Regions from separate parts of the Escherichia sp. XD33 genome, predicted to be linked through region 3. Evidence: predicted binding sites of a transcription regulator. Region 3 holds the regulator's gene; each other region holds the start of a gene.

Region 1 (8,147 bases), on a different contig from region 3:
ATCTGATGCTTGAACTGCCCGAGTTCGTCCCTGGATTAGCTACACTTAACTGTACAAGTATTGATATGGGGAGGTCGATATGGCATCCGGTTGGGCTAACGATGACGCCGTCAACGAACAGATCAACAGTACAATTGAAGATGCGATTGCCCGCGCTCGGGGTGAAATTCCGCGCGGCGAAAGCCTGGATGAATGTGAAGAGTGCGGTGCCCCCATCCCGCAGGCCCGTCGGGAAGCCATTCCTGGCGTGCGCTTATGTATTCATTGTCAGCAGGAGAAAGATTTACAAAAACCAGCTTATACAGGATATAATCGCAGAGGTTCGAAAGACAGCCAGTTACGTTAACTACAACTGGCGAGATGCATAGCGAGTATAATTTGTATTTTGCGTGGCATTCCGTGCCTTTAACGCTGCTGTGACTGCCACGCGGTATAAAACAAGTTCATAAGTACAACAAATAAATGGTTTATCAGTAGGTTAGATATCAATCAATTTATTTGAACAAGGCGGTCAATTCTCTTCGATTTTATCTCTCGTAAAAAAACGTGATACTCATCACATCGACGAAACAACGTCACTTATACAAAAATCACCTGCGAGAGATTAATTATGAAAACTATCAATACTGTTGTTGCTGCTATGGCTCTTTCAACTCTGTCATTTGGCGTGTTCGCGGCGGAACCGGTAACGGCATCCCAGGCACAGAACATGAATAAAATCGGCGTGGTTTCTGCCGATGGCGCATCCACCCTCGATGCCCTGGAAGCGAAACTGGCTGAGAAAGCCGCGGCAGCCGGTGCCAGTGGATACAGCATCACTTCCGCCACCAACAACAATAAATTAAGCGGTACTGCGGTAATTTATAAGTAATTCGTAGGACGGATAAGGCGTTTACGCCGCATCCGGCAACAGATGCCTGATGCGACGCTACCGCGTCTTATCAGGCCTACAAAATCCGAACCGTTGGACGGATCAGGCGTTTACGCTACGTCCAGCACAAGTATTTCCCTGTCTGTTTGCCGACAGACGCATATGCTCTAACCCTCATTGATCCTATGTTACCCTTGTTTGCCCGTCCGCCACTGGACGGGCTTTTTTTTAGCTGGCTAACTGCTGACAGAAAGCCTGCAACGTCTCTTCCGGCATACCAATCTGCCGCGCTGCATCACAAATGGCCTGCCAGCTTCCCGCATCCAGTGGAATCCCCTGCTTCTGCCGTTCGCGACGCGTGTTCACTTCCCACTCGCCCGGTAGCAAAATCGGCTTATCATCATCATGCGGCGAGGCTTTCACCCACTCGGCAAAGGCTTCGGTCTGCGCGTTACAATCCGGCGCGCCGAAGAGTTCCGGGTTGATGATGATAGTGGTCATGCAGTTAAGAATGGCATCGGGACTGGTTTGTAACGTTTCCTGATGCGTCGTTTTACCGCCGGAAAGCGCCCCGCCAAGAATTTCACACATCGCTGCAAGGGCGTAGCCTTTATGTTCGGCAAAGGTCAACAGCGAACCCAACGGCGACTCCTGCATTACCGCCGGATTGGTCGTCGGCACGCCGTTAACGTCAATCAGGCAACCTGGCGGCACGGGGACGCCTTTATGCCAGGCGACGCGGGTTTTGCCAAATGCAATGGCGCTGGTGGCGTAATCAAGCAACAGCGGGAAATTATCTTTACGAGGGAAAACCACACAGAACGGATTGGTGCCAAAGCGGCTGTCGCGACCGTGGAACGGCGCGACCATTGGAATACCGACCACGCTAACAAAGTGGATAGAGACAAACCCCGCCGCTGCACACTGCTCCGCCCAGTAACCGATACGGCCGATATGATGCGAGTTATGTAGCGCCACGGCGGCAATACCGTGCTGATGCGCTTTCTCAATCCCCAGCGCCATCGCTTCATGTGCCGCGACCTGACCAAATGCGCGATCGCCATCGAGCGTGACCGCCGCCCCCGCCTCTTTAACGGTTTTGGCATGATGGTTAATTTGCAGGTGCCCCTGACTCCAGGAGCGTACATAGCTTGGGATCATGCCAATACCATGTGAATCATGCCCTGCCAGGTTTGCCGCGATTAAATGATCGGCAACTAATTTCGCTTCTTGTTCCTCGCTACCCATCTGACGAAATACAGCCTGAATAAAACTGTGCAGCGTCTGAGCATCAAAGCGATGACCACTTTCCATGGTTAACTCCTGTTTATGTTATGTGTTTGTTGTATTTTTATGCTGCACGCCGGGCGTGGGAAGGTCAATAAAGATGCAGGAATTTCATATTGCGGTGGGGTAAAAGCCGGATGACATGGCTCATCCGGCTGAGAAAAGAATTAAAATGCCTGATTAACGCGCGCCAGGCCGTCGCTGATAGTTGCCGCTTCACCCGTAGCCACCAGGCAGCAAGCCATCTGGATTTTCAGCGATTCGGGAATCGGTTCGCTGCCAGCAAGGCAACGCTCAATCCACTGCGCCGTGGTTTCCGGATCTTTTGCTTGTGGCAGTAACTCGCTACCAGCAGTGTCCTGTTTTTCATACAGCACCCGCATCCCTTCACGGTCAATGAGATTGATCTGCGGGCAGCGCTGCGGATTAGCATACACTTCACCTTCAGTACCATGCATTAGTAGCGCCCGCCCGCCGATATCGCTAAAGAACTTCGCGACGCGTCCAATGTATTCCGGATGCGAAACGCTGGAAAGACGCAGCGCCTCACCTTCGGCAAATGGCGTCGCCAGTTTCGCCAGGGTATGTGCACTGTTACGCACGCCCATCCGCCAGCGCATCGCCAGTTGTTTTTCCAGCGGCGGGCAAAACGCGCCGACTGGCATAAACACCGGTTGATGTTCGTCGAGCTTCGCCTGCGCCTGCCCGCCGTGCAACGTTGGCGTAATACCCATCAATTCAAAAATGGTTTCAGTCAGCACGCGGGTTGGATCTTCGCTAACCCCGTGAACCACCACAGGAAAACCGAGTTTGTGCAGGAGAATCGCCAACAACGGCGTCAGGTTGGCCTGTTTACGCGCGCCGTTGTAACTGGGGATGACAATCGGCATCGGCTTGCCTGCTGGCGGCGTCAGCTTGATGGTGTGATTTTGCATGGCTTCGTAAAAGCCGAGCATCTCTGCTTCCCCTTCTCCTTTGATACGCAGCGCAATCAATACGCCGCCCAACTCAAGGTCAGGGACTTCACCATTGAGCATATGAGCATACAGACCGCGCGCAGTATCCCGGTCTAAATCGCGCGCGTGGTTTTTCCCGCGCCCGATCTCTTTAATGATTTTGCGATAGTCCATTTACGACTCCTTACCTGACTCACATCATTAACGCCGCCGACGGCGTGGGGATTTCGTTTTTTCTTTCTTTTTAACTATACCTTCAGGGACTTCCGGTTGCTCTATCGGAAATACCGGTAATGCATCCAGTAGTCGCTTGCCATAATTTTTGGTCAGCAAGCGTTTGTCGTAGATAACCACTTCGCCCCAGCAACCGTGGCTTCGAATCAGTCGCCCAACCTGCTGAATCAGGTTAAACGAGGCGCTCGGCAGGCTTTGCACCTCAAACGGATAGCGGTTGAGGCTTTTCAGCCATTCCCCTTCGGTGATCACCACCGGGCTGTCGATGGGCGGAAAAGCGATTTTGTGGATATGCACCTGGCTGAGCAGATCACCTTTCAAATCAAGCCCTTCGGCAAATGACTGTAAGCCCACCAGCACGCTGCGCTCACCGTTGGCGACGCGTTTGCGGTGCAGTTCAACTAAACGGTAACGCGGCTGATCGCCCTGAACCAGCAACATCAGACGTAAATCCGTCACATAGTCGAGAAAGCGCTGCATCGCCCGTCCGCTGGCAAACAGTACCAACATACCGAGATGTTTTTTGCTCTCCACCTGCTTACGGAAAAAGGCCGCCATTTCGGCAATATGCTGCTCTTCGTTGTCGATGGAAGGCTCAACGCGCATCCGGGGAATAACAATTTTGCCCTGTTCGCAGTGGTTAAAGGGGGAATCCAGCGCCACAAAACGGTCGCCCGCTTTCTCTTTCAGACCACTCATCTCCTGCAAACGCGAAAAACTGTTCAGCGAACGCAAGGTTGCGGAGGTGACAATAATGTGCGGAATACTGCGCCACAGCAGCCTTTCCAGCTGATCGCTGACACGTATTCCCACGCAGTGAAACCAGAGGTGTAGCTGCCCTTCGCGCTCTTCCCGCGTCGCCCATTTGGTCACCGGTGCACCGGAAGATTGCGCCAGCGAAGCCAGCCGCCAGAGTTTGCTTTGCGCCTCGAACATCCCCAACGCGCGGTTCATCTGCAAAATCAACCGATGCAGACGTACAATGTCATGGCTGCCGGTTTTCTCACTTAAATCGTTAAGAAATAACTCCGCCAGGCCACGCAGCATCTCGGTGAGTTTTGCCAGCCGCTGGCAGATCTCCAGCACTTCATCTGGCAGTTCGCCCATCGCAAAACGGTGCTCTGCCTCCTGCCCGGCAGGCATGTAGAGATTGAGAATGTTGTTTAACGAGGCGATAAGCTCATACAACTCTTCACAATGCGCATTCAAACGTTCAGGGATCGCCAGCGGTGGGATGGTCTTCGGGCGAAACTGCTCCATGCAGGTAGCGACCAGTTTCGTGAACAAGTCCAGCTGTAGCCGATACCACGGCGCGGTGATTTCGGCGCTCATCTCAAGCGCATCCCGCGCCACATCCGGCAGGTGATGGCCTTCGTCCAGCACCAGCAGTAAATTTTTCGGGTCAGGCAATACCGCTTCGCTTTCCATCGCCGCCATCACCAGCGCATGGTTTGCCACCACCACTTCCGCTTCCTGAATCTCCCGACGAGCGACAAAAAACGGGCATTCACGATAGTAGTAACAATTGCGGTTGAGGCAGCTGGCTTTGTCGGTACTTAAACGACGCCAGAGATCGTCATCTATAGCGATATCAGTATGATCGCGCAGACCATCCCATTTATAAGTATCGAGATCGCCCTTCAGCTTCGCACAACGTTTTTGCTCTTCCTGATTGTTCGGCGTCAGTTCGTCGTCAAGAAACGCCAGCAGATCCTGTTGCGTGGGTTCAGTACTGGCGAGCGCCGTCAGATTACGCGGACAAACGTAGCGCCCACGCCCAAAAGCGGCAGTGAATTTAAGATCGGGAATGATCTTTTTCAGCAGCGGTAAATCTTTGCTGTAAATCTGATCCTGCAATGCCACGTTGGCGGTACTCACCACCAGCGTTTTTTGCTCTTCGCGGGCAATGGCGATGCCGGGAATCAAATAAGAGAGCGTTTTCCCAACGCCGGTGGGGGCTTCAATCGCCAGATGTCGCCCTTCTTCTCCGGCCAGCGTTTTGGCGACGTCCGCAATCATCTGCCGCTGCGGCGCACGGGGAATAAAGTCGGGGATCTGTTCCTGAAGCGCCTTATACCAGGCGGCAATTTGCGCTTTAAGCGCGGCGGTTAATGCCATGAGAAAACCTGAAATACTGTATAAACAGCCAATATTGTGGCATTTTTCGGTTTTCAGGGGTAATGGTTTTTCTGTTTCTGGAAAGCGGCTCGCAATAACCACCAACATAATGCGGTTTAATGCCCGTTCGAGCACAAAGGATCCAACACGTCATGCAAGACACCATCATAAATTTCTACAGCACCAGCGATGACTACGGTGATTTTTCTAACTTTGCCGCCTGGCCCATCAAGGTTGACGGGAAAACCTGGCCCACCTCAGAACACTATTTTCAGGCACAAAAATTCCTTGATGAAAAATACCGCGAAGAGATCCGTCGGGTTTCTTCCCCTATGGTCGCCGCACGCATGGGGCGCGATCGTTCTAAGCCTCTGCGTAAAAACTGGGAGTCGGTCAAAGAACAGGTGATGCGAAAAGCACTTCGCGCTAAATTCGAACAGCATGCAGAACTGCGTGCGCTCTTGCTGGCAACCGCGCCCGCAAAACTGGTTGAGCATACGGAAAACGATGCTTACTGGGGAGACGGTGGTCATGGTAAGGGCAAGAATCGACTGGGCTACCTTTTAATGGAGTTGCGCGAACAATTGGCTATAGAGAAGTAACGTCTCGGTGGCTTATGGGCGGTAAAACAGATAAATTTTTTCCCGTGTTCTCAAATTGCTGACAAGTGCTTGTTGTGAAATGCCGGATGCGGCGTAAACGCCTTATCCGGCCTACAAAAGCATGCAAATTCAATATATTGCAGAGTTCACGTAGGCCTGATAAGCGTAGCGCATCAGGCAGTTTTGCGTTTGTTCATCAGCCTGATGCCGGGCATAGCCCGGCATAAAAGATTACTGCGCAGCGGCAGGTTTACGCGGACGGCGGCGACGTTGTTGTTCGCCTGCCGGTTTGGCATCGCCGAGGCGGCGAGACGGTTTTTCTGCAGGTTTCGCGCTTGCAGATTTTGCGCCACCTTCCCCACGGCGTGGTTGCTGTTGACCGCGACCACCACCTTGCCCACGACCGCCGCCGCCACGTTGCTGGCGACCGTTCTGGATCGGTTCGGCTTTGATTGACGGGTCCGGCTCATAGCCCGGAATCGCAATGCGCGGGATCTCTTTTTTCAGCAGTTTTTCGATATCACGCAGCAGTTTGTGTTCATCAACACACACCAGCGACAACGCTTCACCGGTAGCAGCCGCACGACCGGTACGCCCGATACGGTGGACATAATCTTCAGGTACGTTTGGCAGTTCATAGTTGACGACGTGCGGCAGCTCTTCAATATCCAGGCCGCGCGCAGCGATGTCAGTTGCCACCAGTACACGAATATCGCCCGATTTAAAATCAGCCAGCGCACGAGTACGCGCACCTTGCGATTTATTGCCGTGGATCGCCGCACTACGGATGCCATCTTTATTGAGCTGTTCAGCCAGATGGTTAGCGCCGTGTTTGGTACGGGTAAACACCAGCACCTGCTGCCAGTTCCCTTTCCCAATCATGTGCGACAGCAATTCGCGTTTGCGTTTCTTATCGACAAAGTGAACGTGCTGGGTCACCTGATCAGACGCGGTATTGCGGCGTGCCACTTCGATTTCCAGCGGGTTGTGCAACAGTTTTTCCGCCAGGGCTTTAATATCGTCAGAGAAGGTCGCGGAGAATAACAGGTTCTGGCGCTTCGCAGGTAGTTTTGTTAACACGCGACGGATATCGTGGATAAAGCCCATGTCGAGCATGCGGTCAGCTTCATCGAGGACGAGGATTTCAACCTGATCCAGCTTCACTGCATTCTGATGTTCCAGGTCCAGCAAACGTCCCGGGGTTGCCACCAGCACATCAACGCCGCCACGCAGTTTCATCATCTGCGGGTTAATACTCACACCACCAAACACCACCAGCGAACGAATGTTCAGGTATTTGCTGTAATCACGGACGTTTTCGCCAATCTGCGCCGCCAGTTCACGGGTCGGGGTAAGAATGAGCGCACGTACCGGACGACGCCCTTTGGCGTGCGGCTGGCGAGTGATCAGGTGTTGCAACAGCGGCAGCGTAAAGCCCGCTGTTTTGCCGGTGCCGGTCTGGGCGCTAGCCATCAGGTCGCGGCCTTCCAGCACCGCAGGGATCGCCTGCTGCTGAATAGGGGTGGGTTCACGGTAACCCTGCTCGGCAACGGCGCGCAGGATATCAGGGCTTAAACCCAAAGAATCGAAAGACATAACTACTCCGAACCGCCCCGACCGTTACCGGTGTAGTTTTCAGGGAGATACTGAAAAGGAAAATGACAAAAACCACAATGTCATGAGGGAGCGGAGTGTAGCAGTTTTTGTGACGCAGCGCATAAATTATCCCTGTGACTGGCGTTGCTAAAATTCTTAGCCATACTGGACAACTCCCCTATGGAGTCATAATCTTAATCAATCATTTGATTAAGAATGGACTGTGCGATGAATAATCCTGCCATGACAATCAAGGGTGAACAGGCGAAAAAACAGCTGATTGCTGCCGCACTGGCGCAGTTTGGTGAATATGGAATGAACGCCACCACTCGCGAGATAGCCGCCCAGGCCGGGCAGAATATCGCTGCCATCACCTACTACTTCGGTTCGAAAGAAGATTTGTACCTCGCCTGCGCCCAGTGGATTGCCGATTTTATTGGCGAGCAGTTCCGTCCGCATGCCGAGGAAGCCGAACGCTTGTTC
Region 2 (8,147 bases), on a different contig from region 3:
GCAGTTAGGTGAAGGCGAAATCGAACTGCGTAATGAACTGCCTGGCGGAGAAGTCCATGCCGCATGGCATTTGCGCTATGCAGGACATGATTTTTTCGTCAAATGTGATGAAAGGGAACTGCTTCCCGGTTTTACCGCCGAAGCCGACCAACTGGAGTTACTGTCGCGTAGTAAAACCGTCACCGTGCCTAAGGTTTGGGCAGTTGGCGCTGACCGTGACTACAGTTTTCTGGTGATGGATTATCTCCCACCTCGTCCGCTGGATGCGCATAGCGCATTTATTTTTGGTCAGCAAATTGCGCGTTTACATCAATGGAGCGACCAACCACAATTTGGCCTTGATTTCGATAACGCGCTCTCCACAACTCCACAGCCCAACACCTGGCAACGTCGCTGGTCAACGTTTTTTGCTGAACAACGGATTGGCTGGCAGTTGGAACTGGCTGCAGAAAAAGGGATCGCTTTCGGCAATATCGACGCCATCGTCGAGCATATTCAGCAGCGTCTGGCCTCACATCAACCGCAGCCTTCTCTGTTGCACGGCGATTTATGGTCCGGCAACTGTGCACTGGGTCCGGATGGCCCGTACATTTTCGACCCGGCCTGCTACTGGGGTGACCGAGAGTGCGACCTGGCGATGTTACCGCTGCATACTGAACAGCCGCCACAAATCTATGACGGCTATCAGTCAGTATCCCCGCTACCTGCCGATTTCCTTGAACGTCAACCGGTTTACCAACTCTACACGCTGTTAAATCGTGCAAGGTTATTTGGCGGTCAGCATTTGGTTATTGCTCAGCAGTCATTGGATAGATTATTAGCAGCATGATATGGGTTGAGGATAATGGCCGCTCCGTGCGGCCTTTTGATTAAATAAACCCAAGCAGAGAAAAGAACACATAACCTGCAGCAATACAAATAACCGGCAGGATATACAGTGAGAAAAACTGCAGGAAAATAGTATGGTGCGGAACAACAATACGGGACTCAATTTGTTCACGCGTTAGCCCCTCTTCCCCTTTGGCTTTTTCCAGAATGAGTTGATCTTCAACACCTTCCCGCAAGAAGCGCGCCTGGCGACTCATCCGGGCACCGGAATCCTGCAACGCCAGTCCGACAAAAATCAGGATGAAAATCACCCAGAACATAACGTTCACGCCACCATTAAAATTGGGCGTCGGGGAGTTATACCAGAATAGATTCAAAAAAGGCGTATTCGCCTGCATCATATCGATCATGACATGAGTAAAGTCGAGCATGACCGCATTAATGCCTTCCTGGTTTTCCTGCCGGGTATTCATAAATTTCAGCAAAGAAATCAATGTAGAGATCAATGCAGGTATAAAAATCACCCAACCCAAAATCCTTTTCAAAACAGCAATGCGTCCAGCTTGTTGATACGTCATGAGTTCTCCTTGATTAAGACGCGTCGTTTCACTTAGTTTACCTGTAGATATCTGTTTTCGCCCATTCTTTAAAGGCGATATGATAGGCGCTTAATCATAAGCACGGCTTAATACCTTACACATAATGCTCTAAAGGAGAGGTTGTAATGTCAACCCCGCGTCAGATTCTTGCTGCAATTTTTGATATGGATGGATTACTTATCGACTCAGAACCTTTATGGGATCGAGCCGAACTGGATGTGATGGCAAGCCTGGGGGTGGATATCTCCCGTCGTAACGAGCTGCCGGACACCTTAGGTTTACGCATCGATATGGTGGTCGATCTTTGGTACGCCCGGCAACCGTGGAATGGGCCAAGCCGTCAGGAAGTAGTAGAACGGGTTATTGCCCGTGCCATTTCACTGGTTGAAGAGACACGTCCATTATTACCAGGCGTGCGCGAAGCCGTTGCGTTATGCAAAGAACAAGGTTTATTGGTGGGACTGGCCTCCGCGTCACCACTACATATGCTGGAAAAAGTGTTGACCATGTTTGACTTACGCGACAGTTTCGATGCCCTCGCCTCGGCCGAAAAACTGCCTTACAGCAAGCCGCATCCGCAAGTATATCTCGACTGCGCAGCAAAACTGGGCGTTGACCCTCTGACCTGCGTAGCGCTGGAAGATTCGGTAAATGGCATGATCGCCTCTAAAGCAGCCCGCATGCGTTCCATCGTCGTTCCTGCGCCAGAAGCGCAAAATGATCCACGTTTTGTATTAGCAGACGTCAAACTCTCATCGCTGACAGAATTCACCGCAAAAGACCTTCTCGGTTAATGACCAGGGGCAGTGATCTCGCTGTCCCTGGTTCTTTATCTGAAATTGCATTCAACTGACGGATTAATCGTCAATTTAAGAGAAAGAGTTACACCGTCACCACTTCCGTGCACTGTATAAAAATCCTATACTGTACGTATCGACAGTTTAGTGAGTTTTATCATGACGGCGGAAGGTCACCTTCTCTTTTCTATTGCTTGTGCGGTATTTGCCAAAAATGCCGAGCTGACGCCCGTGCTGGCACAGGGTGACTGGTGGCATATTGTCCCTTCCGCAATCCTGACGTGTTTGTTACCGGACATCGATCACCCAAAGTCGTTTCTTGGGCAGCGATTAAAATGGATATCAAAACCGATCGCCCGCGCTTTTGGGCATCGTGGTTTTACCCACAGTCTGCTGGCGGTATTTGCGCTGCTGGCAACCTTTTACCTTAAGGTTCCGGAAGGCTGGTTCATTCCGGCTGATGCGCTACAAGGAATGGTGCTGGGTTATTTGAGCCACATACTTGCCGATATGCTGACACCCGCCGGTGTTCCCCTGCTCTGGCCATGCCGCTGGCGTTTCCGCTTGCCTATCCTGGTTCCCCAAAAGGGCAACCAACTGGAACGTTTTATCTGCATGGCATTATTTGTCTGGTCGGTATGGATGCCCCATTCATTACCCGAGAACAGCGCTGTTCGTTGGTCATCGCAAATGATCAATACCTTGCAGATCCAGTTTCATCGGCTTATTAAGCATCAGGTTGAATACTAAAAAGGCAAAAATCACCTTTCTGGAATAAGCAATTCCATTTGAATATAAGAGCCAGCTCACAGTTCTGTTAATCTTGCGCCAACACTATGACTGCTACGCAGTGATAGAAATAATAAGATCAGGAGAACGGGGATGAACTTTCCATTAATTGCGAACATCGTGGTGTTCGTTGTACTGCTGTTTGCGCTGGCTCAGACCCGCCATAAACAGTGGAGTCTGGCGAAAAAAGTGCTGGTGGGTCTGGTGATGGGTGTGGTTTTTGGCCTTGCCCTGCATACCATTTATGGTTCTGACAGCCAGGTACTTAAAGATTCTGTACAGTGGTTTAACATCGTTGGTAACGGCTATGTTCAACTGCTGCAAATGATCGTTATGCCGTTAGTCTTCGCCTCTATTCTGAGCGCGGTTGCCCGTCTGCATAACGCATCTCAGTTAGGCAAAATCAGTTTTCTGACCATCGGTACGCTTTTGTTTACCACGCTGATTGCGGCGCTGGTCGGTGTGCTGGTCACCAACCTGTTTGGTTTGACGGCTGAAGGTCTGGTTCAGGGTGGTGCAGAAACTGCACGTCTGAACGCCATTGAAAGTAACTATGTTGGTAAAGTCTCTGATCTGAGCGTTCCGCAGCTGGTCTTGTCCTTTATCCCGAAAAACCCGTTTGCCGATCTTACCGGAGCCAATCCGACGTCAATTATCAGCGTGGTAATTTTTGCCGCATTCCTCGGCGTAGCTGCATTGAAACTGCTGAAGGATGATGCGCCGAAAGGTGAACGCGTCTTAGCCGCTATCGATACCCTACAAAGCTGGGTGATGAAACTGGTTCGCCTGGTCATGCAGTTGACCCCTTACGGCGTTCTGGCTCTAATGACCAAAGTGGTTGCAGGTTCTAACTTGCAAGACATCATCAAACTGGGAAGTTTCGTTGTCGCGTCCTACCTCGGTCTGCTGATTATGTTTGCAGTGCATGGCATTCTGCTGGGCATTAATGGCGTGAGTCCGCTGAAGTACTTCCGTAAGGTATGGCCTGTGCTGACGTTTGCCTTTACCAGCCGTTCCAGTGCTGCGTCTATCCCACTGAATGTGGAAGCACAAACGCGTCGTCTGGGCGTTCCTGAATCCATCGCCAGTTTCGCCGCCTCTTTCGGTGCAACCATTGGTCAGAACGGCTGCGCCGGTTTGTATCCGGCAATGCTGGCGGTGATGGTTGCGCCTACGGTTGGCATTAACCCGCTGGACCCGATGTGGATTGCGACGCTGGTCGGTATTGTTACCGTTAGCTCCGCAGGCGTTGCCGGTGTCGGTGGTGGTGCAACTTTCGCCGCACTGATTGTGCTGCCTGCGATGGGCCTGCCAGTAACCCTGGTGGCGCTGTTAATCTCCGTTGAACCGCTTATCGACATGGGCCGTACGGCGCTAAACGTTAGTGGCTCGATGACAGCTGGCACGCTGACCAGCCAGTGGCTGAAGCAAACCGATAAAGCCATTCTGGATAGCGAAGACGACGCCGAACTGGCACACCATTAATTCTTATGCTGGCAACGGTCCGTTTCATATAGGGGCCGTTGCCTTACTTTTTAAATGTTCCATCGCGGCGATGCATACTGACTCATATTTAAACAGATCGTCAGCGAAAAAATGTCCAACTTATCAATACATTCCTGGCTCAATGAATGTGCCTGTAGCGAGAAGCTTAAAACCTCATACCCGAGACGTTTTCTAAGTGAACTATCTGGAATACTCATAATATCTTCAAGTATACCACTTCCCATTCCCGGAAGATTTAGTGGATTAAAAAGAAGATTGATATTAAGCATTGATATTATCGAAGGAAACTTTAGGAGACTCTCATTTTTTTGAATCGCAGCAAAAATGCTCCCGACAGGATGTATATAATTTTGTTCATAGTATATAGTCCTTAAATAATGAATAACCAACCTGTTTTTTATATTGATCAAATTCGTCATTTTTTCTGGGCGAAACACAGAAGTGACATCCATTCCAATAAAATCTTTATTTATACCTCTTATCCGAATTTCACTACCATAAAGATTATTAATTATTACTTTATATTTAACATTGTCCTGCAGATATGTATCAAAACTAAGTGTTGGCGCTCCTGGCTTTGAGGCATCATAGTTAATGTTAGACATATAGGCAATCATATAATTAAAATTTGATTCTGCTATTTCATCGCAGTCACATTGACCCGTTGATATAAAGAAAGTGAGTGCCGCCATGGTAGACTCAAGCCTTTCTTTAAAAGAGTCAAAAGCCAGACTTTTAATATTTAAATCACCATAATTACTCTGTATTAAGTTTGTAGAAAACATCTCCCACCTCATATTGTTAACAAAATTATTATCTCATTTAAATCTAAGTCATTTACAATATAAGTTTAAGAGCGACGCCACAGGATGAACTATCAAAAATAGCTCATCATGATTAGCAAAACTTAACCATTTAAAATAAATAAACAATTAAAGAAAAAAGATCACTTATTTATAGCAATAGATCGTCAAAGGCAGCTTTTTGTTACAGGTGGTTTGAATGAATGTAGCAACGAAATACAAAATTTCAGGCCATGTAACTCCCGGCAAAACCGGGAGGTACGTAATCCTTACTCAGTCACTTCCCCTTCCTGGCGGATCTGATTTGCCCAACGTTGGGCAGATTCAGGCACAGTAAACGCCGGTGAGCGCAGAAATGACTCTCCTATCAGTACAAACGCAACATATTTGCCACGCAGCATCCAGACATCACGAAACGAATCCATCTTTATCGCATGTTCTGGCGGCGCGGGTTCCGTGCGTGGGATATAGCTAATAATCTGGCGGTTTTGCTGACGGAGCGGTTTCTTCATTACTGGCTTCACTAAACGCATATTAAAAATTAGAAAAACTGTAGTTTAGCCGATTTAGCCCCTGTACGTCCCGCTTTGCGTGTATTTCATAACACCGTTTCCAGAATAGTCTCCGAAGCGGGATCTGGCTGGTGGTCTATAGTTAGAGAGTTTTTTGACCAAAACAGCGGCCCTTTCAGTAATAAATTAAGGAGACGAGTTCAATGTCGCAACATAACGAAAAGAACCCACATCAGCACCAGTCACCACTACACGATTCCAGCGAAGCGAAACCGGGGATGGACTCACTGGCACCTGAGGACGGATCTCATCGTCCAGCGGCTGAACCAACACCGCCAGGTGCACAACCTACCGCCCCTGGGAGCCTGAAAGCCCCTGATACGCGTAACGAAAAACTTAATTCTCTGGAAGATGTACGCAAAGGCAGTGAAAATTATGCGCTGACCACTAATCAGGGCGTGCGCATCGCCGATGATCAAAACTCACTGCGTGCCGGTAGCCGTGGTCCAACGCTGCTGGAAGATTTTATTCTGCGCGAGAAAATCACCCACTTTGACCATGAGCGCATTCCGGAACGTATTGTTCATGCACGCGGATCAGCCGCTCACGGTTATTTCCAGCCATATAAAAGCTTAAGCGATATTACCAAAGCGGATTTCCTCTCAGATCCGAACAAAATCACCCCAGTATTTGTACGTTTCTCTACCGTTCAGGGTGGCGCTGGCTCTGCCGATACCGTGCGTGATATCCGTGGTTTTGCCACCAAGTTCTATACTGAAGAGGGTATTTTTGACCTCGTTGGCAATAACACGCCAATCTTCTTTATCCAGGATGCGCATAAATTCCCCGATTTTGTTCATGCGGTAAAACCAGAACCGCACTGGGCAATTCCACAAGGGCAAAGTGCCCACGATACTTTCTGGGATTATGTTTCTCTGCAACCTGAAACTCTGCACAACGTGATGTGGGCGATGTCGGATCGCGGCATCCCCCGCAGTTACCGCACCATGGAAGGCTTCGGTATTCACACCTTCCGCCTGATTAATGCCGAAGGGAAGGCAACGTTTGTACGTTTCCACTGGAAACCACTGGCAGGTAAAGCCTCACTCGTTTGGGATGAAGCACAAAAACTCACCGGACGTGACCCGGACTTCCACCGCCGCGAGTTGTGGGAAGCCATTGAAGCAGGCGATTTTCCGGAATACGAACTGGGCTTCCAGTTGATTCCTGAAGAAGATGAATTCAAGTTCGACTTCGATCTTCTCGATCCAACCAAACTTATCCCGGAAGAACTGGTGCCCGTTCAGCGTGTCGGCAAAATGGTGCTCAATCGCAACCCGGATAACTTCTTTGCCGAAAACGAACAAGCAGCATTCCATCCAGGTCATATTGTTCCTGGTCTGGACTTCACCAACGATCCGCTGTTGCAGGGGCGTTTATTCTCCTATACCGATACACAAATCAGTCGTCTTGGCGGGCCAAATTTCCATGAGATTCCGATTAACCGTCCGACCTGCCCTTACCATAATTTCCAGCGTGACGGCATGCATCGCATGGGGATCGACACTAACCCGGCTAATTACGAACCGAACTCGATTAACGATAACTGGCCGCGCGAAACACCGCCGGGGCCGAAACGCGGCGGTTTTGAATCATACCAGGAGCGCGTGGAAGGCAATAAAGTTCGCGAGCGCAGCCCATCGTTTGGCGAATATTATTCCCATCCGCGTCTGTTCTGGCTAAGTCAGACGCCATTTGAGCAGCGCCATATTGTCGATGGTTTCAGTTTTGAGTTAAGCAAAGTCGTTCGTCCGTATATTCGTGAGCGCGTTGTTGACCAGCTGGCGCATATTGATCTCACTCTGGCCCAGGCGGTGGCGAAAAATCTCGGTATCGAACTGACTGACGACCAGCTGAATATCACCCCACCTCCGGACGTCAACGGTCTGAAAAAGGATCCATCCTTAAGTTTGTACGCCATTCCTGACGGTGATGTGAAAGGTCGCGTGGTAGCGATTTTACTTAATGATGAAGTGAGATCGGCAGACCTTCTGGCCATTCTCAAGGCGCTGAAGGCCAAAGGCGTTCATGCCAAACTGCTCTACTCCCGAATGGGTGAAGTGACTGCGGATGACGGTACGGTGTTGCCTATAGCCGCTACCTTTGCCGGTGCACCTTCGCTGACGGTCGATGCGGTCATTGTCCCTTGCGGCAATATCGCGGATATCGCTGACAACGGCGATGCCAACTACTACCTGATGGAAGCCTACAAACACCTTAAACCGATTGCGCTGGCGGGTGACGCGCGCAAGT
Region 3 (8,147 bases):
TTAATGGTGAGTTTTGGCAACTCATCAGGTGCGGTTACCGGTGTGAACTTAGGCATTCTCAATCAGAAAGGCTCGTTGTATGTGACACGCCCTTCCCTGCAAGGCTATATCACCACGCGGGAGGAATTAACCGAGGCCAGTAATGAACTGTTCTCTTTGATTGCCAGCGGTGTGATTAAGGTCGATGTCGCCGAGCAGCAGAAATATCCGCTGAAGGATGCGCAGCGTGCGCATGAAATTCTGGAAAGCCGGGCAACGCAAGGTTCCAGCCTGTTGATTCCATAAAAGAAATAGGGCTTCCACCTGGGAAGCCCTTTCTTTTTATAGTTCGGCTGTATGTAGGGTACAGCACGATGAATCTGTTAGAGGCGCAATAGTGACAGATTTGATTATCAATTCCTATTTTGTTCTAAGGATAAAACCTTAGGTTGTGATCATCCGCACAATCCCTTAGTAACGCCAGCGGTCATAACGCTGATATTTCGGCACTTTTGGTGCTTTAATCGCCTTAATAACCCACACCACCGCAATCGCCAGTAGTAACCACGGCAGCAACTTAATCATCAATGCCAGCATACCGCCGAGGAACATAATGGCCGTCGCCACAACCAGCGCGGCGATAATGCCCAGCAACGAAACGCCGGTGACCATCAGCATGACAAAAAAGCCAATCACAAAAAGTAGTTCCAGCATGATGCACTCCCAAATATGAAATCTCTTGCTGGCATTACAAGAATCATGCCAAAAATAATCTATTGATTTAACAGCAAAACGCCCCGCGACGGTGCGCAGAGCGTGGTGAATTTGACTATTTTTTGGTGAAAAGTTAACGCTTATCCGCCACCAGTTTGAGCGCGTGTTCCAGCACATTAATGTCTGCACCCGCTTTATGGGCATTTTCACTTAAATAACGCCGCCACTGCCGCGCGCCAGGAATACCCTGGAACAAGCCCAACATATGCCGGGTAATATGACCGAGATACGTCCCCTGGCTGAGTTCACGCTCAATGTACGGATACATGGCGCGCACTACCGCCACCGGATCGGCATCGATATCCGAGGAACCAAAGATCTCCCGGTCTACCGCCGCCAGAATACCCGGATTCTGATACGCCTCGCGCCCGACCATCACGCCATCCATATGTTGCAGGTGTGCTTTGGCCTCTTCCAGCGACTTGATACCACCGTTAATCGACATTGTCAGATGCGGAAAGTCACGCTTCAGTTGATACACACGCGGATAATCGAGCGGCGGGATCTCACGGTTTTCTTTCGGACTTAACCCCGAAAGCCAGGCTTTACGTGCATGGATGATGAACATCTCACACTCGCCTTTGCCGGAAACGGTGTTGATGAAATCGCAGAGAAATTCATAGCTGTCCTGGTCGTCGATGCCAATACGCGTTTTCACCGTCACCGGAATCGACACCACATCGCGCATCGCTTTCACGCAGTCGGCAACCAGCTGCGCATTACCCATCAGACACGCACCAAACATGCCGTTCTGCACCCGGTCAGACGGGCAGCCGACATTCAGGTTGATCTCATCATATCCACGCGCTTCTGCCAGCTTCGCACACTGCGCCAGCGCCGCCGGATCACTACCGCCGAGTTGCAACGCTACCGGATGTTCTTCTTCACTATACGCCAGGTAATCACCTTTACCGTGAATAATCGCCCCTGTAGTTACCATTTCAGTATACAGCAACGTATTGCGGGAAAGCAGACGCAAGAAATAGCGGCAATGTCTGTCCGTCCAGTCGAGCATTGGTGCAACGCTAAACCGACCACTCCAGTGAACGTCAGTTTTTTCAGGCATTGCGCTGGTTTGGTTGATTTTTTGCATTTCAGAATTACCGTGCATTTTCAAATGTAGAGATTATTTTATCGATATATCATGGGGTTATGTTATTCAGCATCACTGTTCAGGAGGCTCAATAGCGGGGTACTATACCATAACAACAGGAAGCGCCTGTCTCATTGCAAAAGAAAATTGAGATCCTCTCAAGGCATGAAGCTCTCACGAAGTGATGGAAATAATCTTATTAGCCGTTAACTTTGTTAAGGCCAATGATAAATAATCCAGGTTCGACGATAAATAAAAAATCACACATTAAACTCTGGTGATATATCTCCCTGCTAATAGCATTGATAGAGAAAAAAGAACCCAATAAATATTGGGTCCTTTTATATAATGCCTTCTATACTATCGAAGAACTTCACATATTATTTCTCCGATTTAACCCCGAACAAATCATAAATTAATTTAGAAGTGTCTGTAAGTATTTTAATCTCTTCCTTTGAGGTTGGGTCAAACGACTTCGCGAAGCTAATTAATTGTGGTGCAGCATCTCGCATTTTGCTTAAAATATCAGGATCGAGCGTTCCTTCATTCACCAGATGTGACATCTTATCCAGATAGCCATCAAAATTCATTTCTCCCCCATCAGCCAGACGCTTCATCTCTCCCAGGTACTTCTTCATATCACGTTGAGATAATTTTTCAAACTGAGCTTTCAGGTAGCTCTCATTATTTTCATTAATATACACTGTTTCTGATAAATCTGCGTAGGCACTAGAATATGAAAGTGAAATTAACAGCGAAGCAAATAATTTTAAGCTGTTGTCATCATGTTCCTGGCAGGCATTAACAAACGTTAAAAAACCAGAACCTATTGCTTGAAAATGTATATTCGCTAAAGGTTCATTATCCTTAGATTCCTCATAAAATAGCTGAACCGTGGAGGGAAGGTCATTCTTAGTTTCTACATCAAAAGTACATTGTTCAATGGGCATTGCATCTTTATTATCCCCAAGATTACATATACTATTAATCGCGAAATGAAAAATAGCCCGGTCAACAACTGATGCAATAAAGTCACGATCGTTTAAATCCTCATCAGTGCAATCGTCAATATACTTATTGACCCACATTTTGAGATCATTTATTTGCTCAATTAAAAACACATTTTTTTACGTGCATGCCATAAATTATGCGTGATTCGTTGAATAAACAAATCTATTTTTGCAATAATTATATCCCGATGACGCAGCGCTGCATAATCAATAGATTTACCATATATATTATTTAATTTACCTTTGATTGAACCTCTATTATCTAATTTATCTTTGATTGCATCTTCATTATCGAATTGATTTGAATTGAGTGTTTTATTAAAGTATCTAGTTGCACCGGGTATTATCTTCAACATGATTCATCTACCTTTTTTGTCGTACCGTGTCCTCCTTATAATTCTTTTGCCATCTGGTCACTATCAAAAATCGCTCATAATTTCTGAACTACAGGTATGCGTTTAAACCCAGTTAAATAAATAGCGAGTTAACTTGAAGCAATTTATTTAAAAATGAATTATTAATTATTATCGTGTTGATAATGGTACGACAAGGCAACACAACACCTTACCTACAAAACAGAAAATCAACATTACGGCAACAATAAGGGTTCTCGGTGTTTTTCCTGGAACATGGTAAAGTAAGGACATTCTTAACCCCCACTTTGAGGTGCCCGATGGAAAAGACCACAACGCAGGAATTATTAGCGCAGGCTGAAAAAATCTGCGCGCAGCGTAATGTGCGCCTGACCCCACAGCGCCTGGAAGTGTTGCGCCTGATGAGTCTGCAGGATGGCGCTATCAGCGCTTATGATCTGCTTGATTTACTGCGCGAAGCTGAACCGCAAGCCAAGCCGCCAACGGTTTATCGCGCGCTGGATTTTCTGCTTGAGCAAGGTTTTGTGCATAAGGTGGAATCCACCAACAGTTATGTGCTCTGTCATCTGTTCGACCAGCCCACCCATACGTCAGCCATGTTTATTTGCGATCGCTGCGGCGCGGTGAAAGAAGAGTGTGCTGAAGGCGTGGAAGACATCATGCATACGCTGGCGGCAAAAATGGGTTTTGCCCTGCGGCATAATGTGATTGAAGCACATGGGCTCTGTGCGGCATGCGTGGAAGTGGAAGCGTGTCGTCATCCTGAACAGTGCCAGCATGATCACTCTGTGCAGGTGAAAAAGAAACCGCGTTAAGAGGGCGTACATCCTTGTACACGTCGGGCAGGAGGGATTAATTACCAGCGATATTCATTGCGGGTTTCCCAATCCACGACCTCTTTTTCTGCCTGATCTTTCTGATAACCATAACGTTCCTGGATTTTACCGACCAGTTGATCACGTTTACCTTCAATGATCGTCATATCATCATCGGTCAGTTTGCCCCATTGCTCTTTCACTTTACCTTTAAACTGTTTCCAGTTACCGCCGGCTTCATCTTTATTCATAATCAAGACCTCATCGTTAGGTTGTGAATGAGAGTACGTTCACTTTTCTTCTGAACGTGAGATTAAGTGTAGTCAGCAATTTGGCTTAGGATAATTTATTCAGAATTTTTAACCGTCACGTTGCGGCAAACCAGGTACCGTTACGCCAGTGACGCCGCCAGATAGCCGCCAGAGAAAGCCCGCGCAACGCCAGAAAGACGGTTAATGCCAGCCACAAACCATGATTACCCAGCCACGGCAGCGTAAGGAGCGTCAGCGCAAAACCTGCGGCGGCCACCGCCATACTGTTACGCATTTCGGCGGCACGCGTTGCGCCTATAAACATGCCGTCCAGCAGATAACACCAGACGCCAACCAACGGCAAAATCACCTGCCAGATAAGATAGCGGTCAGCCAGCTGCTGAATCTGGGTTAACGACGTCAGCAACGCAATGATGTGTTCCCCTGCCAGCAAATAAACCACCGAAAACAGTAACGCTACAATCCCCGACTGGCGGCACGCTGCCCGCCATACATCCAGCAACTGGCTACCGTCGCGCGCACCGTATGCCTGACCGGAGTGCGCTTCAACCGCGTAGGCAAAACCATCAAGCGCATAGGCGGTAAAGGTGAGTAGCGTCATCAGAACCGCGTTAACAGCGATAATGTCACTCCCCAGTCGCGCACCAAGTACGGTGATCGCGCCGAAACAGAGTTGCAACAACAGCGAACGCAGCATGATATCGCGGTTAAGCGCCAGCAAGCGACGGAAGTTTCCTCGCCAGGCAGTTTTCAGCATTTCGCCGGAAATTCCGCGTAGTTTGAGGATTTTACGCACCATTAGCAGACCAATCAGCAATGTTGCATATTCCGCAATAACCGTCGCCAGCGCCGCGCCCTGCACGTTCATATGCAGCCCCATCACTAGCCAGACATCCAGCACAATGTTGAGGATATTGCCGACCACTAACAAAATTACTGGCGCACGGGCATATTGCACGCCGAGTAACCAACCGAGTAATACCAGATTCGCCAGCGACGCCGGTGCGCTTAACCAGCGGATTTCAAGAAAGCGCCGCGCCTGTTCCAGGACTGCTTCACTACCGCCAACAATATGCAGAGCCAGATCGATAATCGGTGTACGCAGCAGCGCAATTAACGCCCCAGCCCCCAACGCCAACAGCAACGGTTGCACCAGCGCACGGGCTAATGCCTGAGGATTTTTGGCACCATAAGCCTGCGCAGTCAGCCCGGTGGTGCTCATGCGTAAAAACAGCAACAGCATAAAGAGAAAGCTGGTCGCCGTTGCACCAACCGCCACGCCGCCCAAATAAACCGGGCTATCAAGATGACCAATTACCGCCGTATCGACCAGTCCCAGCAACGGAACGGTGATATTGGAGAAAATCATGGGTAAGGCGAGATGCCAGAGTGCTTTATCAGATGAAGTGAGGAATGCCATGCAGACAAGCCTGATGAAGAGAGATGAAAAACAAACCGCGACGCCTGGCGGCATCGCGGTCTCAGAGATATGTTACAGCCAGTCGCCGTTGCGAATAACCCCAACCGCCAGCCCTTCAATGGTGAAGCTCTGCTGACGAAGGTCAACGACAATTGGTTTAAACTCGCTATTTTCTGGCAACAGTTCGACTTTATTGCCCTGTTTTTTCAGGCGCTTAACGGTAACTTCGTCATCAATACGTGCGACAACGACCTGACCGTTACGTACATCCTGAGTTTTATGCACTGCCAGCAAGTCACCATCCATAATGCCGATATCTTTCATCGACATCCCGCTGACGCGCAGCAGGAAATCAGCATTCGGCTTGAACAAGGAAGGATCGACCTGATAATGACCTTCAATATGCTGTTGCGCCAGAAGCGGTTCACCGGCAGCCACACGACCTACCAGCGGCAACCCTTCTTCCTCTTCCTGCAACAGACGAATCCCGCGTGATGCGCCGGAAACAATTTCAATAACGCCTTTGCGTGCCAGCGCCTTCAGATGTTCTTCAGCCGCGTTTGGGGAACGGAACCCCAAACGCTGCGCGATTTCCGCACGCGTCGGCGGCATACCTGTCTGGCTGATGTGATCACGGATGAGATCAAACACCTCTTGTTGCCTGGCCGTTAACGCTTTCATTCCGCCCCCTGGGTGTATATACAGTTATGCTGTGAGTATATACAGCAAAAGGCGATTTTGGAACCATAAACTGCACAATAAACCAGAGATTTATCGAAATCTGGAAGGGTTATCCAAAATGCGACCATAACAGGATGCACCAGGTTATCACGGCGACGATAATCGCAATCAGCACCGCGGCGGATCCCATATCTTTAGCGCGTCCGGAAAGCTCATGGTATTCAGAGCCAATTCGGTCAACCACTGCTTCGATGGCGCTATTGAGGATTTCCACAATCATCACCAGCATCACGGAGCTGATAAGCAGCACGCGGGTAATTGCGTCCACATCCAGCCAGCAGGCGATGACCACCGCCAACAATACCGCTACGCCTTCCTGACGGAATGCCGCTTCGTTGATCCATGCAGCGCGTAAACCTTTCCAGGAATAGCCAGCAGCTTTGATAATTCGGGTGAATCCAGTGGTATTATTGGCCATTGAAAGAACCTTTTTACATTATGAGCGTCAATATCAGTGTACCGTTAAATCCGATGATTCGGGTTTGCGTAACGCCGCGCGAAACATGAGCGGATACCACAGAATTTCCCATGACTTTCTGCTATCCTTGCCGCGCATTTGCATTATTAACCAGAGGCTTTACATCGTTTATGTCCGGCTGGCCACGAATTTACTACAAATTACTGAATTTACCATTAAGCATCCTGGTAAAAAGCAAGTCTATTCCGGCAGATCCTGCCCCGGAACTGGGGCTGGATACCTCTCGTCCAATTATGTACGTTTTACCGTACAACTCGAAAGCAGATTTGCTGACGTTGCGCGCCCAGTGTCTGGCACATGACCTGCCTGACCCGTTAGAGCCGCTGGAAATCGACGGCACGCTACTGCCGCGCTATGTGTTCATTCACGGCGGGCCGCGTGTATTCACCTATTACACGCCGAAAGAAGAGTCTATTAAGCTGTTCCACGACTATCTCGATTTGCACCGTAGCAACCCAAATCTGGATGTGCAGATGGTGCCAGTATCGGTGATGTTTGGTCGCGCGCCAGGGCGTGAAAAAGGCGAAGTGAACCCGCCGCTGCGTATGCTTAACGGCGTACAGAAATTTTTCGCTGTACTGTGGCTCGGTCGCGACAGTTTTGTGCGTTTCTCGCCGTCAGTTTCGCTGCGCCGTATGGCGGATGAACACGGCACGGATAAAACTATCGCGCAGAAACTGGCGCGCGTGGCGCGTATGCACTTTGCCCGTCAACGTCTGGCTGCCGTAGGCCCACGTCTGCCTGCTCGTCAGGATCTGTTTAATAAGCTGCTCGCCTCCCGCGCTATTGCGAAAGCGGTAGAAGATGAAGCGCGCAGCAAAAAAATCTCCCATGAAAAAGCGCAGCAGAACGCGATTGCGCTGATGGAAGAGATTGCGGCGAATTTCTCTTACGAGATGATCCGCCTGACTGACCGTATTCTGGGCTTTACCTGGAACCGCCTTTACCAGGGCATCAACGTCCATAACGCCGAGCGCGTTCGCCAGCTGGCCCACGACGGTCATGAGCTGGTATATGTGCCTTGCCACCGCAGTCACATGGACTACCTGCTGCTTTCTTACGTGCTGTACCACCAGGGGCTGGTGCCGCCGCATATCGCCGCCGGGATCAACCTGAACTTCTGGCCGGCCGGGCCGATTTTCCGCCGTCTGGGTGCGTTCTTTATTCGCCGTACTTTTAAAGGCAATAAGC
Region 4 (8,147 bases), on a different contig from region 3:
CGTTCACAAGCTGGAAAGCGACCTTAATATTCAATTGCTTGATCGCAGCGGACACCGCGCTAAATTCACCCGCACCGGAAAAATGTTATTAGAGAAGGGGCGGGAAGTTCTGCATACCGTGCGAGAACTGGAAAAGCAGGCGATCAAACTGCATGAAGGCTGGGAAAACGAGCTGGTGATTGGCGTGGACGACACCTTCCCTTTTTCTCTGCTTGCGCCACTCATTGAGGCTTTTTATCAACATCATAGCGTGACGCGCCTGAAGTTTATCAATGGTGTACTCGGTGGTTCATGGGATGCCCTGACTCAGGGGCGAGCGGATATTATTGTTGGCGCGATGCATGAGCCACCATCTTCCAGTGAGTTTGGTTTCTCTCGGTTGGGCGATCTGGAACAAGTCTTTGCGGTCGCGCCTCATCATCCGTTAGCCCTGGAAGAAGAACCGTTAAACCGTCGTATCATTAAACGATATCGGGCGATTGTGGTGGGGGACACTGCACAGGCCGGCGCTTCTACGGCCTCACAACTTCTCGACGAACAAGAAGCTATTACCGTTTTCGATTTTAAAACCAAGCTGGAGCTGCAAATTAGCGGCCTCGGCTGCGGCTATTTACCCCGTTATCTGGCGCAACGTTTTCTCGATAGTGGTGCGTTAATCGAGAAGAAAGTGGTCGCCCAAACCCTCTTTGAACCCGTCTGGATTGGCTGGAATGAACAGACCGCGGGGCTTGCCAGTGGTTGGTGGCGGGACGAAATTTTAGCAAATAGTGCGATCGCCGGTGTTTATGCAAAATCTGATGACGGAAAATCAGCCATTTAAAGAAAAATTATTATGACAAGCCTCTCATTCTCTTGTCATTTCCCCCCCATTTAGGCACAATGCGCCGCTGTCAAAAAATGACTAAAAACCGACGTTTCATCAGCGTCGGTTATTTTTTGCTTCAAACCAATCATTCATACCAAGAGGCCGGGCTTCGTACCGGATAGATATTTACTAAAAATCGACAGTTGTTGTCGCTGAGGAATCCAAAAAAATGGGGCAATTTTTTGCTTACGCGACGGTTATCACCGTAAAGGAGAATGACCATGTCGCATAACGTTACTCCAAACACCTCTCGCGTGGAATTGCGTAAAACGCTTACGTTAGTTCCGGTTGTAATGATGGGTCTTGCCTATATGCAGCCGATGACGCTGTTTGATACTTTTGGTATCGTTTCAGGCCTCACGGATGGTCATGTGCCGACAGCCTATGCGTTCGCATTGATTGCGATCCTGTTTACGGCTCTGAGCTACGGGAAGCTGGTTCGCCGCTATCCTTCTGCTGGCTCTGCATATACTTACGCCCAGAAATCCATTAGCCCGACTGTCGGCTTTATGGTGGGTTGGTCTTCTCTGCTCGACTATCTGTTCGCGCCGATGATCAACATTCTGCTGGCGAAAATCTATTTTGAAGCTCTGGTGCCTTCCATCCCATCGTGGATGTTTGTGGTGGCGCTGGTGGCCTTTATGACCGCCTTTAACCTGCGTAGTCTGAAATCCGTAGCGAACTTCAACACTGTAATCGTCGTGTTGCAGGTAGTGCTGATCGCGGTGATTCTGGGCATGGTTGTTTATGGCGTATTTGAAGGTGAAGGCGCTGGTACGCTGGCGAGCACTCGTCCGTTCTGGTCTGGCGATGCGCATGTTATCCCGATGATTACCGGGGCGACAATCCTGTGCTTCTCCTTTACCGGCTTTGACGGCATCAGCAACCTGTCGGAAGAAACCAAAGATGCAGAGCGCGTGATCCCGCGTGCGATTTTCCTGACCGCGCTGATTGGCGGCATGATCTTCATCTTTGCAACTTACTTCCTGCAGCTGTACTTCCCGGATATCTCTCGCTTTAAAGATCCGGATGCGTCACAGCCTGAAATCATGCTGTACGTTGCGGGTAAAGCGTTCCAGGTTGGCGCGCTGATCTTCTCCACCATTACCGTACTGGCGTCCGGTATGGCGGCGCACGCAGGCGTAGCGCGTCTGATGTACGTAATGGGTCGTGACGGCGTGTTCCCGAAAAGCTTCTTCGGTTATGTACACCCGAAATGGCGTACTCCGGCGATGAACATCATCCTGGTTGGCGCGATTGCCTTGCTGGCAATCAACTTCGACCTGGTAATGGCTACGGCGCTGATCAACTTTGGTGCGCTGGTGGCGTTTACCTTCGTTAACCTGTCGGTCATCTCGCAGTTCTGGATCCGTGAGAAGCGTAATAAGACGCTGAAAGATCACTTCCAGTATCTGTTCCTGCCGATGTGTGGTGCGCTGACCGTTGGTGCGCTGTGGGTTAACCTGGAAGAAAGCTCAATGGTTCTGGGTCTGATCTGGGCTGCTATCGGTCTGATTTACCTGGCTTGCGTCACCAAGAGCTTCCGTAACCCGGTTCCGCAGTACGAAGACGTTGCATAATCATCTTTTCTAATAATAAACCGGAGTCGAATGAATATTTGGCTCCGGTTTTTTTATTCTTTTTTATCGAAATCCTCATTAATAACCATTTGTTCTAATTTAGAGAATTTGGTTATTGGTCTGCATTCCACCAGTCATGAATAATTTCCCTATTAACATTCATCTGGTTAATTAATTTATGTTTTCAATGATATTAAGCGGGCTAATTTGTGGTGCTCTGCTGGGATTTGTCATGCAGCGTGGGCGTTTTTGCCTGACAGGTGGTTTTCGCGATATGTATATCGCGAAAAATAATCGCATGTTTTACGCCTTGCTGATTGCAATTTCGGTACAAAGCGTGGGGGTTTTTGCGTTAATTCAGGCGGGCCTACTGACTTACGAAGCCGGGGCGTTCCCGTGGCTTGGTACTGTTATAGGTGGGTATATCTTCGGGCTGGGAATTGTTCTGGCGGGTGGATGTGCCACCGGGACCTGGTATCGCGCGGGTGAGGGATTGATCGGCAGTTGGATCGCGCTTTCCACTTATATGGTGATGAGTGCGGTGATGCGTTCTCCACATGCCAGTGGTTTAAATCAAACCTTGCAGCACTACAGTACTGAACATAACTCTATTGCTGAGACTTTTAATTTGTCTGTTTGGCCGTTGGTTGCCGTTTTGCTGGTGATAACGCTCTGGGTGGTGATGAAAGAGTTGAAGAAGCCAAAACTGAAAGTCGCGACCTTACCGCCGCGCCGAACTGGGATCGCTCATATTCTGTTTGAAAAACGCTGGCATCCCTTTGTCACTGCTGTACTCATCGGTTTGATTGCGCTTTTAGCCTGGCCCCTGAGTGAAGCAACCGGACGCATGTTTGGGTTAGGAATCACTTCCCCAACGGCCAATATTCTGCAATTTCTGGTCGCGGGTGACGTGAAATACATTAACTGGGGCGTTTTCCTGGTGTTAGGGATCTTCGTGGGGTCATTTATTGCAGCCAAAGCGAGCCGTGAGTTCCGCGTTCGCGCAGCTGATGCACAAACAACAGTACGTAGCGGGTTAGGTGGTGTACTGATGGGCTTCGGTGCCAGTATTGCAGGTGGTTGCTCTATCGGTAATGGACTGGTTATGACTGCAATGATGACCTGGCAGGGCTGGATTGGCCTTGTATTTATGATTCTCGGAGTCTGGACTGCGTCCTGGCTTGTGTATGTTCGACCGCAGCGTAAGGCGCGACTGGCAACTGCTGCGGCAAATTAAGTAAGGTGTAAAGATGGCGATTAAAAAGCTGGATGTGGTGACGCAGGTCTGTCCGTTTCCACTCATAGAAGCAAAAGCAGCACTGGCAGAAATGACCAGCGGCGATGAGTTGGTAATTGAGTTTGATTGCACCCAGGCAACAGAAGCAATCCCACAATGGGCGGCAGAAGAAGGACATGCCATCACCGATTATCAGCAGATTGGCGATGCTGCGTGGAGCATCACCGTTCAAAAAGCCTGACCCAACATTGTCCTCCGCCGTATCAGCGGCGGAGGCTTCAAACTAGACGATCTCTTCCGCGTACTGCCAAAGCGCTTTTAACAGCGCCACTTTTTCTTTATCGTCGGCATACTGCTGCGCCAGCATCTGAATCTCTTCTGCATAGCCTTGTAAAAACTCTGGTGTGAATACCTGGCGGCGGTGCTCCAGCCAGCGTTGCTGCTCGGCATAATCCAGCGTCCCTGGGAAGTTGCGTGCCCGATAATTGAACAACAGCTTTTCAATCCGTTTATCGACAAAAGTGATATCCAGTGCCGGTAAATTGCGCGGCTCGGTTTCCAGCACAATTTTCATTGCTGCGCGATCGGCGTCACTGAAAAAGCCGTTATAAAGCTGTGCATCCACGTTATCTGAAGGCGTAAACGGTTCGGCTTCCGCGAATATCGCCACCACTTTTTCACGCACTTGCGGATTTTCACGCAGAATTTTCAGGTTATCGAGGCAATGCTGACGATCAATTCCCAGTCGGTCGGCATCTTCCGGGCGTAGCGTATTCGCCTGGGCCAGCACCGGACATTTATTGATATGCACCAGCTTAACCGGAACGGCGGCGTTATCGCCAAGATCGGCTTTTGCAGTATATAAACGCTCGCGCAATGTGTCGCTATCCAGTTCCAGTAATGGCGAAATGTCTCCTGCCAAATCCACCATAATTACGGCATTGCGATTTTCAGGATGCCACGCCAGCGGTGCCACCCAGCTGGTATTGCCGCGCCATGCCCCAAACATTCCGGAAACGTGCACCAGGGGTTTCATCTGCGGAACATCAATCAACGCCATCAGTTTGTGTTTATTACGATGGGTAAAGAGATATTCAAACAGACGTGGCTGACGCGTTTTTACCAGCTTTGCCATCGCAATAGTGGCGTACACATCAGCCATCGCATCGTGGGCGTTGCTATGTTCAATTCCATTCGCTTTGGTTAAATGCTCAAGGCGAAAGCTCGGTAGACCGTCATCATTTTCAGGCCAGTTTATTCCTTCCGGGCGCAGGGCATAACAGGCACGCATAACATCCAGTAAATCCCAGCGTGAGTTGTCATGCTGCCAGCTCCAGGCATAAGGATCATAAAAGTTGCGATAGAAGATATTGCGTGTGACTTCGTCATCAAAACGCACATTGTTGTAGCCCAGAATACAGGTCTTCGGTACGGTAAAAAGCGAGTGAATACGGGCGGTAAACGCGGCTTCGTTTTCTCCTTTCGCCCGTGCTTCCTGCGGGGTAATACCGGTAATTAATACTGCTCCAGGCTGGGGTAAATAGTCATCAGCGGGCTTGCAGTAAAAGACTTCGGGTTCGCCGATGACATTGAATTCGCTATCGGTGCGAATGGCTGCGAACTGTGCAGGGCGATCTAACGCGGGGTGCGTGCCAAAGGTTTCGTAATCGTGAAACAAAAAGGTAGATTGTTGCTTACCGTCATTCATCATTAGGTTAAATCCGTTATTTCTGCTGTCTGCCAGAGTATCAAATATCACCGTGCTAATCAGCTTTAGCGCGACAATTTGACAGCGAGTGGCAACAGATCATGTCAGATGAAAATGAGAGGGTAGTCACATTTTCTTGCACTTTATTCCAGCCAGTTCATAAGTATTTCCGTAAAAAGAACAGCTATTTGAAACTCCTGAGGGTTTGCTGTTGAAACGCCGTCTTATTATTGCTGCTTCTTTGTTCGTTTTTAACTTATCGTCTGGTTTTGCGGCGGAAAACATTCCTTTTTCACCTCAGCCTCCTGAGATTCATGCCGGGTCCTGGGTACTGATGGATTACACCACCGGACAGATCCTCACCGCGGGTAATGAGCATCAACAGCGCAATCCCGCCAGCCTGACAAAGCTGATGACGGGTTATGTCGTGGATCGCGCTATCGATAGTCATCGCATTACGCCAGACGATATTGTCACCGTGGGGCGCGATGCGTGGGCGAAAGATAATCCGGTGTTTGTCGGTTCTTCACTGATGTTTTTGAAAGAGGGCGATCGCGTATCGGTACGTGATTTAAGCCGTGGTTTAATTGTTGATTCCGGAAATGACGCTTGTGTTGCTCTGGCTGACTATATTGCCGGTGGGCAACGGCAGTTTGTTGAAATGATGAACAACTATGCCGAGAAGTTGCATCTCAAGGATACGCATTTTGAAACAGTGCATGGCCTGGATGCACCTGGCCAGCATAGCTCGGCTTATGATTTAGCTGTGCTTTCTCGCGCTATCATCCACGGCGAGCCCGAGTTTTATCATATGTACAGTGAGAAAAGTCTCACCTGGAACGGTATCACCCAGCAAAACCGTAACGGGTTGTTGTGGGATAAAACCATGAATGTTGACGGCCTGAAAACGGGTCATACTTCTGGTGCCGGGTTTAATCTCATTGCTTCGGCTGTAGATGGGCAGCGTCGTCTCATTGCAGTGGTAATGGGTGCTGACAGCGCAAAAGGTCGTGAGGAAGAGGCAAGAAAATTACTGCGTTGGGGGCAACAAAACTTTACTACGGTGCAAATTTTGCACCGTGGGAAAAAGGTCGGTACGGAGCGCATCTGGTATGGCGATAAAGAAAATATCGCCCTGGGAACAGAACAAGAGTTCTGGATGGTACTACCGAAAGCCGAAATTCCACATATCAAAGCCAAATATACCCTTGATGGTAAAGAACTCACCGCGCCAATTAGCGCCCATCAGCGGGTAGGGGAAATTGAACTTTACGACCGTGATAAACAGGTGGCGCACTGGCCGCTGGTTACCCTGGAATCTGTCGGGGAAGGCGGCATGTTTTCCCGCCTGAGTGATTATTTCCACCATAAGGCCTGACCTTTCTTTTGCAGCAGACTGGCAGGAGTGCGAGTCTGCTCGCATAATCAACACTCATTCCTTGTGGTTTTAATTTTGCAACTATACTGTATATAAAAACAGTATTAATGGAGGCGTCATGAACTACGAGATTAAGCAGGAAGAGAAACGTACCGTTGCAGGTTTCCATCTCGTTGGCCCGTGGGAACAGACGGTAAAGAAAGGTTTTGAGCAGTTGATGATGTGGGTAGATAGCAAAAATATTGTGCCGAAGGAATGGGTTGCTGTCTATTACGACAATCCAGATGAAACACCCGCCGAAAAATTACGCTGCGACACCGTCGTGACGGTGCCGGGTTACTTTACGCTTCCCGAAAACAGTGAGGGCGTCATTCTGACAGAAATTTCAGGTGGTCAGTATGCGGTGGCGGTAGCTCGTGTAGTCGGTGATGATTTTGCTAAACCCTGGTATCAGTTCTTTAATAGCCTCTTGCAGGACAGTGCTTATGAAATGTTACCAAAGCCCTGCTTCGAGGTTTATTTGAACAATGGCGCGGAAGATGGGTACTGGGATATCGAAATGTATGTTGCGGTGCAGCCAAAACATCACTAATTCATCTCAGGGCGGTGTGTTAACGCGATGACCACTCTTTTTTTTGAAAGCGAAAAGAGTAAGATGCGCCTTTCAATTTTTTCGCTCCTGCCGGGAAATTACACTGTTCCCGGTTTGTCCGTCGGATAATTCAGAGGCGCGCCTTCTGGCCGACAGATGAGTTATGAGCGCTTTTAATCTTCATTACGGAGTTTCTGCGTGCGTGCCGATAAGTCATTAAGCCCGTTTGAAATCCGGGTATACCGCCATTACCGCATTGTGCATGGTACTCGGGTCGCGCTGGCATTCCTGCTCACTTTTCTCATTATCCGCCTGTTTACTATCCCGGAAAGCACCTGGCCGCTGGTCACCATGGTGGTGATTATGGGGCCAATCTCGTTCTGGGGTAACGTTGTCCCTCGCGCCTTTGAGCGTATTGGCGGTACGGTGTTGGGTTCGATTTTAGGTCTTATCGCTCTGCAACTGGAGTTAATCTCGTTACCGCTGATGTTAGTCTGGTGCGCGGCGGCCATGTTCCTTTGCGGTTGGCTGGCGCTGGGCAAGAAACCGTATCAAGGTTTATTGATTGGGGTGACGCTGGCAATTGTTGTGGGTTCCCCGACAGGTGAAATTGATACGGCGTTATGGCGAAGCGGCGATGTGATCCTCGGCTCTTTACTGGCAATGTTGTTTACCGGTATCTGGCCACAACGGGCGTTCATCCACTGGCGCATTCAACTGGCGAAAAGTCTGACCGAGTATAATCGGGTCTATCAATCTGCATTCTCACCGAACTTACTCGAACGCC

What was found. Region 3 encodes LexA, which represses DNA repair genes until DNA is damaged. Its sites were predicted from a motif close to TNCTGTATGTACATACAGNA; they were not measured.
Region 1: the regulator LexA is predicted to act here: its motif matches at 5,481-5,500, upstream of dinG (ATP-dependent DNA helicase DinG).
Region 2: the regulator LexA is predicted to act here: its motif matches at 2,350-2,369, upstream of K0778_RS01675 (metal-dependent hydrolase).
Region 4: the regulator LexA is predicted to act here: its motif matches at 6,853-6,872, upstream of sbmC (DNA gyrase inhibitor SbmC).

The regions. Positions count from the first base shown of each region.
Region 1 is NZ_JAENDM010000003.1:113,177-121,323, forward strand. Features, by position in the region: gene ybiX (PKHD-type hydroxylase YbiX) at 1-6, shown strand, start outside; gene ybiI (C4-type zinc finger protein YbiI) at 80-346, shown strand; gene ybiJ (DUF1471 family protein YbiJ) at 611-871, shown strand; gene ybiE (protein YbiE) at 974-1,033, opposite strand; gene hcxB (hydroxycarboxylate dehydrogenase HcXB) at 1,100-2,185, opposite strand; gene ybiB (DNA-binding protein YbiB) at 2,326-3,288, opposite strand; gene dinG (ATP-dependent DNA helicase DinG) at 3,316-5,466, opposite strand; gene ybiA (N-glycosidase YbiA) at 5,586-6,068, shown strand; gene rhlE (ATP-dependent RNA helicase RhlE) at 6,300-7,664, opposite strand; gene cecR (DNA-binding transcriptional regulator CecR) at 7,893-8,147, shown strand, end outside.
Region 2 is NZ_JAENDM010000002.1:29,125-37,271, reverse strand. Features, by position in the region: gene K0778_RS01690 (fructosamine kinase family protein) at 1-829, shown strand, start outside; gene K0778_RS01685 (YniB family protein) at 870-1,406, opposite strand; gene hxpB (hexitol phosphatase HxpB) at 1,553-2,221, shown strand; gene K0778_RS01675 (metal-dependent hydrolase) at 2,384-2,974, shown strand; gene tcyP (cystine/sulfocysteine:cation symporter) at 3,107-4,498, shown strand; partial or broken gene ydjO (protein YdjO) at 4,523-5,304, opposite strand; gene cedA (cell division activator CedA) at 5,592-5,855, opposite strand; gene katE (catalase HPII) at 6,038-8,147, shown strand, end outside.
Region 3 is NZ_JAENDM010000018.1:85,757-93,903, forward strand. Features, by position in the region: gene K0778_RS12820 (quinone oxidoreductase) at 1-285, shown strand, start outside; gene pspG (envelope stress response protein PspG) at 451-693, opposite strand; gene dusA (tRNA dihydrouridine(20/20a) synthase DusA) at 827-1,864, opposite strand; partial or broken gene K0778_RS12835 (DUF2713 domain-containing protein) at 2,227-3,212, opposite strand; gene zur (zinc uptake transcriptional repressor Zur) at 3,530-4,045, shown strand; gene K0778_RS12845 (CsbD family protein) at 4,087-4,296, opposite strand; gene dinF (MATE family efflux transporter DinF) at 4,412-5,737, opposite strand; gene lexA (transcriptional repressor LexA) at 5,810-6,418, opposite strand; gene dgkA (diacylglycerol kinase) at 6,528-6,896, opposite strand; gene plsB (glycerol-3-phosphate 1-O-acyltransferase PlsB) at 7,067-8,147, shown strand, end outside.
Region 4 is NZ_JAENDM010000034.1:15,192-23,338, forward strand. Features, by position in the region: gene K0778_RS17690 (LysR substrate-binding domain-containing protein) at 1-820, shown strand, start outside; gene yoeI (membrane protein YoeI) at 1,035-1,097, shown strand; gene plaP (putrescine/proton symporter PlaP) at 1,087-2,445, shown strand; gene tsuA (thiosulfate utilization transporter TsuA/YeeE) at 2,624-3,682, shown strand; gene tsuB (thiosulfate utilization sulfurtransferase TsuB/YeeD) at 3,696-3,923, shown strand; gene sbcB (exodeoxyribonuclease I) at 3,966-5,393, opposite strand; gene dacD (serine-type D-Ala-D-Ala carboxypeptidase DacD) at 5,602-6,768, shown strand; gene sbmC (DNA gyrase inhibitor SbmC) at 6,887-7,360, shown strand; gene K0778_RS17730 (FUSC family protein) at 7,559-8,147, shown strand, end outside.